One region of the Alkalihalobacterium alkalinitrilicum genome, then DNA from elsewhere that is predicted to be linked to it. Evidence: riboswitches for the same ligand, from Rfam matches in the RefSeq annotation. Region 1 holds a riboswitch; the other holds the start of a gene.
What was found. Region 1 has a riboswitch for S-adenosylmethionine ahead of BK574_RS04180 (hypothetical protein). Riboswitches for the same ligand answer to the same signal wherever they lie in the genome.
Positions count from the first base shown of each region.

Region 2: linked by a shared signal. The riboswitch ahead of BK574_RS21085 (methionine ABC transporter ATP-binding protein) and the one ahead of BK574_RS04180 (hypothetical protein) in region 1 are both predicted to bind S-adenosylmethionine.

Region 1 is NZ_KV917368.1:859,877-865,874, forward strand. It holds partial or broken gene BK574_RS04160 (family 1 glycosylhydrolase) at 1-286, shown strand, start outside; partial or broken gene BK574_RS04165 (glycoside hydrolase family 1 protein) at 308-1,720, shown strand; gene BK574_RS04170 (Cof-type HAD-IIB family hydrolase) at 1,790-2,653, shown strand; gene BK574_RS04175 (lactonase family protein) at 2,873-3,922, shown strand; SAM riboswitch class I at 4,054-4,163, shown strand; gene BK574_RS04180 (hypothetical protein) at 4,227-5,273, shown strand; gene BK574_RS04185 (M20/M25/M40 family metallo-hydrolase) at 5,332-5,998, shown strand, end outside.
Region 2 is NZ_KV917368.1:4,352,849-4,358,846, forward strand. It holds gene BK574_RS21070 (DUF3055 domain-containing protein) at 1-246, opposite strand, end outside; gene glpX (class II fructose-bisphosphatase) at 257-1,231, opposite strand; gene BK574_RS21080 (DUF86 domain-containing protein) at 1,474-1,920, shown strand; gene BK574_RS27675 (hypothetical protein) at 1,929-2,090, opposite strand; SAM riboswitch class I at 2,224-2,328, shown strand; gene BK574_RS21085 (methionine ABC transporter ATP-binding protein) at 2,563-3,606, shown strand; gene BK574_RS21090 (methionine ABC transporter permease) at 3,566-4,228, shown strand; gene BK574_RS21095 (MetQ/NlpA family ABC transporter substrate-binding protein) at 4,306-5,163, shown strand; gene BK574_RS21100 (helix-turn-helix transcriptional regulator) at 5,388-5,998, shown strand, end outside.

The DNA of each region.
Region 1 (5,998 bases):
AGTGACAGCCGATGGGGAGATCCATGATAATTATCGAATTGACTATTTACGAAAACATATTGCTGAAATGGGACAAGCGATAGAAGATGGGGTCGACATCATCGGTTATACGAGCTGGGGACCGATTGATATCGTTAGTGCTTCGACTGGAGAAATGAAAAAGCGGTACGGTTATATTTATGTTGATAAAGATAATGAAGGAAACGGAACTTTAAAAAGAATGAAAAAGAAGAGTTTCCATTGGTATAAACAAGTGATTGAATCTAACGGTCAACAATTAAAATAAAATTATAATGAGGTGAACGTTTTGAGTAAACTAGCTAAATTTCCTGATGGTTTTTTATGGGGGGGTGCCGTTGCGTCCAACCAATTAGAAGGGGCGTACCAAGAAGATGGCAAGGGGTTATCAACGGCCGATGTTTGTCCAAATGGGATTATGAGCCCGCCAGACTTTTCGATGGAACAGTTTAACTTATACCATGAAGGCATCGACTTTTACCATACGTATAAAGAAGATATCGCGTTGTTTGCAGAGATGGGCTTTAAGACTTTCCGTTTATCAATTGCTTGGACGCGGATTTTTCCTAATGGTGACGAAGAAGCGCCAAATGAAAAAGGCTTGCAATTTTATGATCATGTCATTGATGAATTATAAAAATATAATATTGTGCCTGTAGTGACGATTTCTCATTATGAAATGCCACTAGCTCTGGTGAAAAATTACGGTGGCTGGAAAAATCGCAAGTTGGTTGCATTTTATGAGCGTTTTGCAACAACGTTGTTCGAACGTTATCACAAAAAAGTGAAATATTGGATGACATTTAATGAAATCAACGTCAATCTTCACGCACCTTTTACGGGTGGAGGTTTGTTGTTTGAGGATGGAAAGAAAAATGAACAAGATATTTATCAAGCGGTACATCATCAGTTTGTAGGAAGCGCTCTTGCTGTAAAGGCTGGCCATGAAATTAATCCTGATTTACAGATTGGCTGCATGATTGCATCTATGATAACATATCCTTACACCTCGAAGCCCGAAGATATGTTTGCGGCTGTGAATCAAGATCGAAAAACGTTATTTTTCTCTGATGTTCAATCTAGAGGATATTATCCTTCTTATATTAAAAATTATTTTATTGAAAATAATATTAACATCCAGATGGAAGCAGGGGATGAACAAATTCTTCGCGAAGGAACTGTAGATTACATCGGCTTTAGCTACTACATGTCTTGTGTTGCTAGTACGGACCCAGAGCATATTAAGCTGCAAACTTCCGGAAACCTTTTAGCAGGTGTGAAAAACCCTTATTTAGAAGCTTCCGAATGGGGATGGCAAATTGACCCAGTGGGCTTACGGACTGTCTGCAATCAACTATATGATCGCTATGAAAAACCATTATTTATTGTCGAAAATGGACTTGGTGCCGTTGAAAAACTTGAAGAAGATGGGACCATTAATGATGATTACCGAATCGACTATTTACGAGCCCACATCCAAGAAATGAAAAAAGCAATAGGAGATGGATGTGACATTATCGGCTATACGTCATGGGGTCCGATTGACTTAGTCAGTGCCTCGACGGCTGAATTGAAGAAACGCTACGGCTACATTTATGTAGATCGTGACAGCGAAGGCAAAGGTTCAAACAAACGTTATAAAAAGAAGAGCTTTTACTGGTACAAAGAAGTGATTGCTTCGAATGGGGAACAATTAGATTAATTGAATTTTAACGATGTATGAGAATAGGTTATGAACTTATTCTCTTGTTTTCTAAGAGAGGTGGAGCTTATGAAATTAATTGCATCCGATTTAGACGGAACACTTTTAAATGAAGTTGGTGAAGTAAGTTCTGAAAATGCGGCAGCGATAAGAAAAGCACAGAGTCAAGGGATACTATTTGTTGTTGTATCAGGAAGATCGTACGAGTATGCCCGAAAGCCGCTTCAGAATGTGGGCATAACTTGTCCAGTCATTTGCACAAATGGTGCAGCGATCTTTTCAGAAGAGGGAAAGCTAGTGAAAAAATCACTTTTACATAAACGGCCTGCAAAACAGGTTCTTTCTACTTGTTTAGAAGAAGATGTTTATATGGAAATATTTACGAATAAAGGAGGGTTTTCGACTAATTATGAACGATATTTACAAGTCGTTCTTAATATTTTTGAAACAGCCAACCCTTCTATCAATAAAGAAACGGTTCTCCATTTTGCAGAGGCGCGTTTTAAGGATGAAAATATTATTGTCAACAATAACTTTGAAGAGATTATTGATGACGAAGAAGTGGAAATATATAAAATGCTTGCTTTTTCTAAACAAAATAGTCAGTTGGAGTCGATACGAGCTTCGTTAACATCTGTTGAAAAACTAGTAATAACCACTTCAGCAAGTGGAAACCTGGAGTTCAATGATATCGAAGCTCAAAAAGGAATCGCATTACGCCACTTTGCACAACATTTAGGAATTGACATGCGTGATGTCATGGCAATAGGTGATAATTTTAATGATGAGACGATGTTAAAAATGGCAGGCCTTGGTGTTGCAATGGGAAATGCATCTGAAGAAATTAAAGCATTAGCTGACGTGACGACGAAATCAAACATCGATCATGGCGTAGCCTTTGCTATAGAAGAAAGACTTCATAATCGTCTATAATAAAAAAACCTAAAAGTTATTTGAGCATTCAGAAGTAGAGGATTTAGAAGTGGATTCAGAAGCAGTGAATTTTAAAAGTAAAGAATTCAGAAGTAGAGGACTTAGAGGAATTTAATAATGTATTTAGAAGGTAGAGAATGAAGAAATAGAGCGTTTAGAATCATCTAGGTACTTCTTGAAGAATGAATTGGAAACCTGCTTGATCATGGAGGTATTAGAATGGAAAAAATAAAAGGTTATATAGGAACTTACACAAAAGGAGATAGCAAAGGAATTTATAGCTTCACTCTAGATTTGCAAGTACCGCAAATCCAAGATGTAAAGGTTGCTGCCTATATTGAAAATCCAACGTATTTAACAATCGATCGTACGAATAAATATCTCTATTCCGTTGCGAAGAAAGGTGAGACAGGTGGTATTGCTGTTTATACAATAGACGATATATCTGGTGACCTTCAACTTCTTGACAGTCAACTCGAAGAAGGCCCTAACCCATGTCATGTTAGTGTTGATAGTCAAAATAATTATGTGGTCAATGCTAATTACCATAAGGGTACTGTACAGTTAATGGGATTCAACAATAATAATGAGAAGATTTTATCTACTCTATCCACCGTTAAACACGAAGGATCTGGGCCAAATAAAGATAGACAAGAAAAACCTCATGTTCATTACTCAGGATTTACACCTGACGAAAAGTTTATTGTCGTAATCGATCTAGGTATTGATAAACTTATCACGTACGAAGTGAATGATGAAAAGTTAAATGAAGTAAATAGTCTATCGCTTCAGCCTGGAAGTGGACCTAGACATCTGGAGTTTCATCCCAATGGTCAATTTGCTTACCTTATGACTGAGTTAAGCTCACAAGTCATTACTTTAGCCTACGATAGGGAGAATGGAAGTTTTACAGAAGTACAACACACCTTAACTATTCCAGAAAACTTTACTGAAAACAACCAGGGGAGTGCCATTCATGTCTCATCTGATGGGAAATTTGTTTATGTCAGTAATAGAGGACATAATAGTATCGCTTCCTTTAGCGTTGATGAATCTGGTCACTTAACATTAATTGACTTTACTCCAACAGAAGGTGCATGGCCAAGAGATTTTGTATTAGATCCAACCGAAAAATTCCTAGTCGTTTCAAACCAAGAGTCCTGCAATCTTACTTTATTTGCAAGGAACACAACTACAGGAACCTTAGCACGAATACAATCGGATATAGCTGTCCCATATCCAGTATGTGTAAAATTTTTAAATACTTAATGGAAGACAGTAAAATTTCAACAAATAGATAAGCAAAGTTCGCTAGCAGAAGGTTTCTAGGTTGACTCTTAAAAAAACTAGATACCGCATTGTATCAACCCGCACATTGGATTATAATGGTATTAATTGAATAGTTATCAAGAGTGGTCGAGAGAACTGGCTCACAGACACCACAGCAACCTGCCAATGTATGAAGCAAGGTGCTACTACCAGCAAAGCCTATTGCTTTGGATGATAAAACGGAATTTAAACCCCTTTTGGCATCCGTGCTCTAAGGGGTTTTTATTGATGGAGGGGTCAGACGTTGTTATTAAGAAATCATTCGATTGAAGAGCTACTCGATTTAGAAGAGGCGCTTTTATTGGCTAAGGAATCAGAGGAACAGGATGGAACGTTTTCTAAGCTCATCTCAGTTTACGAGGCTTTGTATAGAAAAATATCGGACGATCGAAAAAGTGAATATTCCTATAGTTTAGAGGGGATTAAAAAGCGACTGATTTCGCACTTGGTAAAATATGGAACGTATTTAAAGACAGTCTATCAGAAGGATGATAGAGCTGCTGAAAGTTGTTTGAAAAAAGCGGTTCGATATGAACGGAATCTGCCCATTGTCTATTATCGATTAGGGTTTCTTGATTATAAAATGAAACGCTATGCTTCAGCGCTTCGGCATTTTCAAGCGGCTATTGAATATCAACAACAGAAAGAAAACTCAAAGTACGAGATGACGGATCAGCAGCTTTATAATTGTCATTTGTATTTGGCAAACTGTGGGCTTTTTATTGCAACAAAGGCCCAGGAAGATTTAAATACACTAGAGCTCAATATGAACATGGTAGAAGTACCGAATTATGAGCTATCGCCTTTCTTTGATTTTATCAAGGGGAATGACGAGTATCTAGAGCGCCATGCCTTTCAAATGGTCACAAGTAGTGGACGTCAATTTGCCAGCAAGGAGCAATGCGAGAGTAAGCTTGCTTCGAGAAACACGATCATTCTCGATTTTATTGGTCGTGAGCATTTGCTTATTTTTAATGAAAGAGAGTGCCGTTTAACGAAAAATCAAGCCGAGTTGCTTCGCTATTTTCTCATAAACAGTAGTAACGAGCAGCCTGTCACGAAGCATCATGTGTATGATTTGTTTTCAAGATCGGATGATAACGGGGAAATTCCTACGAATACTTTTACGCAAAATGTCATTCGGTTAAGAGCGAAGTTAACACAAGCAAACATCGATTTTCCAGTCATTGAAAACAAAGCAGGCGTCAATGAAACGGCTTATTTTTACAATCACTTCTTCCCGTTTTTGATCATGCATCGTAGTGATGAAACCTTTGTTTTAGATCAATGACAGGTCTGTCATTACCTTCCTGAGATAATAAAGCTATCAACGAAAGGGAGATGATAACATGAAAACATGGAATCAATTATTCGTACGATGTGGATGGGTACTGGTTGAAAAGGAAAAAGATGTGTTTGCGTGTAAAAATGAAACAGAGGTCAATCTTCAATTTCTATTTCAAAGTCTTGATAAGGCCAACATTCGTTATCATTTTAATAAAGGAGTACTCACGATTTTAAGTTCCATCATTTCAGAAGATCAATGGCTTGAAACAGTAGATTATGATTATCGAGGCAGAGGGGAAGGGCTATGGTTTGACTCTAGTAAAGAACAGCCGAAAATTCATGAGCTTGATCTTTTTATAAGTGGGATCGTACGGCAGGTGAACCGACTGGGGTATGAGACTTTAGGGTCTTGTGATGGTCACGGACGAAGAGCCGCACATGTGATGATATCGAAGGAAAAAAAGATAGAAGAGCTAGTAGAATTGTTGCTTGCTTTTGGATGTAAAAGCGTGAATTGGCGAGAACATCGAAACAGCTATCATCTTTCCCTTCACCTGAAGCAGCATGAACTCTTAGACCTTGCTGAAAATATGAGTCTAGTGGAAGAAAGTTGGTTAGAACAAGGCTATGAATTTATCAAACAGCAACGCTTTTATCACTTGCTGGAGCAGTTACTGAACATTCCAGGAGTAAGTGGTAATGAAGAACGGGTTAGGAAGTTTGTCATCG
Region 2 (5,998 bases), 3.5 Mb from region 1:
AGATCGTAGCTCTTCCGCGTCTTCATCATTAAGCTTGTATACATGCTCTAAATAGCCTGGTTCTTCTAAATCATCTTGTCCAATAATCGCAAAACGATTCGATTGTATATCGAGGACAAGCTGTTTTCCATAATGCTTTGTTGTTTTAATTATTGCTAGATCAAAGCGTTGGTTTTCTCCCATAAAACTTACGTAGCGGGCTTTTGTTGTTTCTTCTTCATCGTACAAAAAAAAGCGTTCAGACATTTTATCACCTCTATGAATTATGCATTTGTAAATGTGGTTTATATTCCAAATGATGGTGTGCTTTAATATATCGTACCGTTTTTGTTTTTGCACGCATCACAATGGAATCGGTTTCAACTAAGTCGCCACCTAAAAAGCGGACACCTTGTAGTAATTCGCCAGAGGATACACCTGTTGCTGCAAAAATGGCATCATCACCACGAACGAGATCATCGAGCGTCAAAATCTGATGTGGGTCTTCTAGCCCCATCTTCTTACAACGGTCAAATTCTTCGTCGTCTTGTGGCTTAAGACGTGCTAGCATGTCGCCGCCGAGTGCTTTTATCGCAGCAGCTGAAATGACACCCTCTGGCGCACCACCAATACCAACAAATAAATCGATCCCTGTATGAGGTAATGCTGTCGCGATAGAAGCTCCCACATCACCATCACCGAATAATTTTACCCGTGCACCTTTTTGACGAACTCTTTCGATTAATTCTACATGACGTTCACGTTCTTGAATGATGACGGTTACATCGTGTATACGCTTATTCGTCATTTTTGCAATAATATCAATCGTTTTTTCAATGGGGTCATCAAGTCGGACGAGCCCTGCAGCTTTTGGACCGACGGCTATTTTTTCCATATACATATCTGGGGCATGAAGAAGTGTTCCTTTATCAGCGACGGCAATAACCGCCATTGCATTTGGATGACCTTTGGCGACAATGTTTGTTCCTTCCAAAGGATCGACGGCAATATCGACTTCAGGTCCGTTACCACTTCCCACTTTTTCACCTATATAAAGCATTGGCGCTTCATCTAATTCACCTTCACCAATAACAACTTCCCCATTGCAATTGACTGAATCAAACATCGCACGCATTGCTGTTGTGGCCGCATCATCTGCTTCATTCTTTTTTCCACGGCCAAGCCATTGTGCTGATGCAAGAGCAGCTGCTTCTGTAACTCGGACGATCTCTAATGCTAGTTCACGATCCAATGTATTCTCCTCCAGTTCGTAGCTCTATATGTTCAATCATGTTTAATCATAACAAAATCATCATTAATAAGGAAACAGTATGAACAAATAAAGTGAAAAATTATTGAAATACGTAGGTTTTTACGGAAATATGTTATACTATTTATTAGAAAAGCATCAGTTGTTACTTCAAGCTTTGCGTAAAGATGTATAGTGATAACTGATACTAACAGCCTAAAAAAAAGAACGTCGGGTGATATAAAATGTATTTTGTAGATCGTGAAAAAATTGAAACTACGCTTAGTCATATTGAGGAATTATTAAATTTGTATCGAAATCAAACAACGTGGGAAAGCGTTATTGAAAAATTGGCGTTAGAAAGAATTGGTCATAATTTGATTGAGTCCATCATTGATGTGGGAAATGCAATGATTGACGGCTTTATTATGCGAGATCCAGGCAGTTACGAAGATATTATAGATATTCTAGAGGACGAAAAAGTAGTTGTACCGAGAATTGCAGAACAGCTAAGAAATGTGATTCGTTTGCGAAAACAACTAGTACAAGCATACGTAACCGTAGATCATCCTATTTTAGTTAACGTTTTAATAGAAAACTTATCTGCTATTGAAGCATTTCCAGAAGCGGTTCGTCATTATCTTGAGTCAGAACTAGGACCAGTATCAGCTTTTTTACCAAAAGAAGAATAATCTTAGTTCTAATCCATGAAGTCATTTGTACAAGCAGGTCGATGTTCAAAAGTTTGTGGTGTGGGATAGAGCGGTACACGGCGTGCTGCTCTTTTTTGCGTTGCCCACATAACGTTTGAAGAACTTCCGTTGTCTTTTTCCTCCTCTTCATTTTCTTCACCATTTTTCACCCTGAAATGTGTTGGTTTTACACATGTGTATATTTTCTGACTATTCGTATAATTTATTATATCAAAAAAATAACATTGACATTATTATGTTTTTTATTTATGATGAATTCATTCTTAAATTTCTAAAAATTAAATCTTATCAAGAGAGACTGAGGGAATAGGCCCAATGACGTCCGGCAACCGCCATTTTGGCATGGTGCTAACTCCTACAGAATACTTTCATTCTGGAAGATAAGGCTACGATATGTTCGTGCTGTTTCTTTCTATGTAGGAGAGAAGCTTTTTTTTATTCATTTTTTGGTAGTTTATTAAAGCGTTAAAACACTGATGGGTGTCGGGATGAATTGTTAGTGGATATTAGGAACATTAACGAAAGACTTTCATATCAAAATGAGAGCCACTCCAGGCATACATCGTAAAAAAACCAAGTTATCAGATGTGTAAATATGGAATTAGGAAAGAAGGTGCTTCTATGATCGAAATAAACAATTTAGTTAAAGAATATAAAACAAAAAAAGGAACGGTCATTGGCGTTGACCAGGTCTCCCTAACAATTGAAAAAGGTGAGATCTTTGGAATTGTGGGGTATAGTGGGGCTGGGAAAAGCTCATTGTTACGTTGTTTGAACTTAATGGAAAGACCGACTTCAGGTGAAATAAAAGTCGATGATGTAAACCTTGTTGAACTTAATAAAAAAGAGTTAAGAGAAGCAAGACAAAAGATTGGGATGATCTTTCAGCATTTTCACCTTGTTAGCTCAAAAACCGTGTTTGAAAATGTCGCATTTGCGCTCAAGGCGGCTAATAAGTCAAAAAGCGAAACCGAAACACGAGTCAATGGGCTGTTAGAGATGGTTGGTCTTGCTGATAAGAAGGACCAATACCCTTCTCAATTAAGTGGAGGGCAAAAGCAAAGGGTTGGAATTGCGCGTGCTCTAGCGAATGAACCTAAAGTTCTTTTATGTGATGAAGCTACATCAGCGCTTGATCCGAAAACAACCAAGTCCATTCTTAATCTCTTAAAAAAGATTAATCAAGAACTAGATTTGACGATCGTATTAATTACACATGAAATGGAAGTTGTAAAAGAAATTTGTGATCGAATGGCCGTTATGCAAAATGGACAAGTCATTGAAGAAGGTTCCGTTTACAATACGTTTGCTCATCCTAAAGAAGAACTGACAAAAGATTTTATTCAAAGTGTTTTACAATTTAACCTTCCAGAAGCTTTAACTAATAGCTGTAATGGAACGATCATTAAGATCCAATTTCATGGAGCGATCGCTGGAGAGTCGATTGTATCAGATGTGCTGCAAAGATTTGCAGTTAAGGGCAATATCTTGCATGGTAAGATCGAATATATAAAAGAAACTCCACTTGGCATTTTTATTATGGAGCTAAATGGAAACGAAAGCGAAGTCGAGAATGCCATTAATTATTTAGTTGAACGTACACAAGGAGTGGAGGTGATTCAATATGGTAGAAGCAGTGATCGCGTTGTTGCCGGAGTTAAATAAAGCATTTCTAGAAACACTTTATATGGTTTCGATTTCATTATCGATTGCCGTTATTGTTGGTCTTCCGCTCGGCATTTTATTATTCGTTACGGATCGTGATTTATTTTTAGAAAACAAAATTTTGAAATCGATCCTTGGAGTAGTTGTTAACTTAATTAGGTCGGTTCCATTTATCATCTTACTTGTCGCTTTGTTACCTTTAACGCAGTTGATCACAGGAACGACGATTGGACCAACAGCAGCATCGGTTTCCTTATCTGTAGCCGCTATACCGTTTTTTGCGAGAATAGTAGAGGCGGCGGTCAGGAAAATTGATAAAGGGGTCATCGAAGCCGCGATTGCTTGTGGAGCAACCCCTTGGATGATTATAAAAGATGTGCTATTACCTGAGTCGAAATCGGGAATCATTCAAGGATTAACGATCACAACGATCAGCCTAATTGGTTACTCAGCCATGGCAGGGATTATTGGCGGTGGTGGAATTGGTGATTTAGCTGTCCGCTTTGGGTATTATCGTTATGACAATAATGTAATGTTTACGACCATTATTATTCTGATTTGTCTTGTACAATTTATCCAATATACGGGTGATTTCATCGCGAAACGAGTAGATAAACGATAAACATTAAATAAGTATTTAACGATTAGCAGTAGCTAAAGTTTAAATAAAATAATAAACAACTAGAGAGGAAGAACCAAATGAACAAATTAAAATTATTCATTTTTGCCATTGTAGCAGTAGGTCTTTTAGCTGCATGTTCAAGTAATTCTGAAGATGCAAGCGCTGAATCTACTAATGGAGGAACAGAGCAAGCTGAGGATAAAGGAAAGCTAACGATTGGAGCAACAGCTGGTCCTTACAGTGATATGGTGACAAAAGCGATCAAACCGATTTTAGAAGAACAAGGTTACACGATTGAAGTAAGAGAATTTAGTGATTATGTACAACCTAACTTGGCCCTTGGAAATGGTTCGATTGATGCGAACGTATTCCAACATATCATTTACATGAATTCGTTTGCTGAAGGGAATAATTTAGAGTTATCAGATGTTATCGCTATCCCTACTGCACCAATGGGGATTTACTCTAAGCAGTTTGACACTCTTGAAAACATTGAAGAAGGCGCAGAAATTGCAATTCCTAATGACCCTACGAATTTAGCAAGAGCATTATTGATTTTGGAGAGAGAAGGGTTAATTACAATTAGTGAAGATGTCGACCCATTAACCATGTCCGAAAAAGATGTAAAGGATAATTACAAAAATCTTCAATTCAGACCAATTGAAGCTGCGCAATTACCAAGAACACTTGATAGTGTCGCTTTAGCTGCTGTCCCTGGTAACTTTGCGCTTGCAGCGAATATGGAACTTCTCGATGCCCTTAAATTGGAAACTTTGTTTGAAGATTATCAAAACCGTGTCGTTGTGAACACGAGTGACTTAGATGAACAGTTTGTCAAAGATATTCAAGCAGCTGTGGAGTCAGTTGAATTTGAACAAGTCATTGACGCTGAGTTCCAAGGATTCGGAAAACCAGAGTGGATGGAAAATAAATAATTTCATTAATGAAGCCTAGGTTACCGATTGGTGGCCTAGGTCTTTTTATTTTAAGACTTCCTGATGTGGTAGGCTAAAATATTTCAAAAATGGTACATACGAAAAACCTAATGTTAATAATCTTGTAGGGAAGGCCATTTGCTGTTATTTTCTAAACATTTTAGTTTAATAAATTTACTTACTTCCTGAAATCGATTACAATATTAAGGAAGGTGGTGGATAGGATGGATAAAAAAACCTCCTCAACTCGCGAGCAAATTTTACAATTGTTAAAAAAACATAAAAGCTTGACGGTTGCTCATTTAGCCAGTTCTCTTGGTATTACAGAAATGGCCGTCAGAAGGCATTTAAGTACGTTAGAAAGAGATCAAATGGTTGAAACGAAAATAGTGAGGCAAGCTATGGGGAGGCCATCGACACTCTATTCATTATCAAAAGAAGGCGAAGAAGTTTTTCCACGTAATTATGCAGCACTTACATTAGGATTTTTGAAAGATATTGAAAAGTTAAATGGTAAGCAAATGATTGATGATTTGTTTGAATTACGACGGCAACGTATGAAAGAAGAGTTAGAAGTGCGGTTTAAAGGAAAAAGCTTTGATGAACGAATTCAAGAATTAGCAAATTTGCAAACAAAGAACGGTTATATGGTGGAGTGGGAGAAAACAGATGACGGTATCATTCATTTTAAAGAATACAACTGCCCTATTTCTCAAATTGCAGAAGAGTTTCCTGTCGCTTGCGCTTGTGAACAGTCTCTATTTCAAGACTTATTAGAAACAGAGGAAATCGAATGTGAAACGTGTATGGCAATTAATGAAACACCACATTGTTA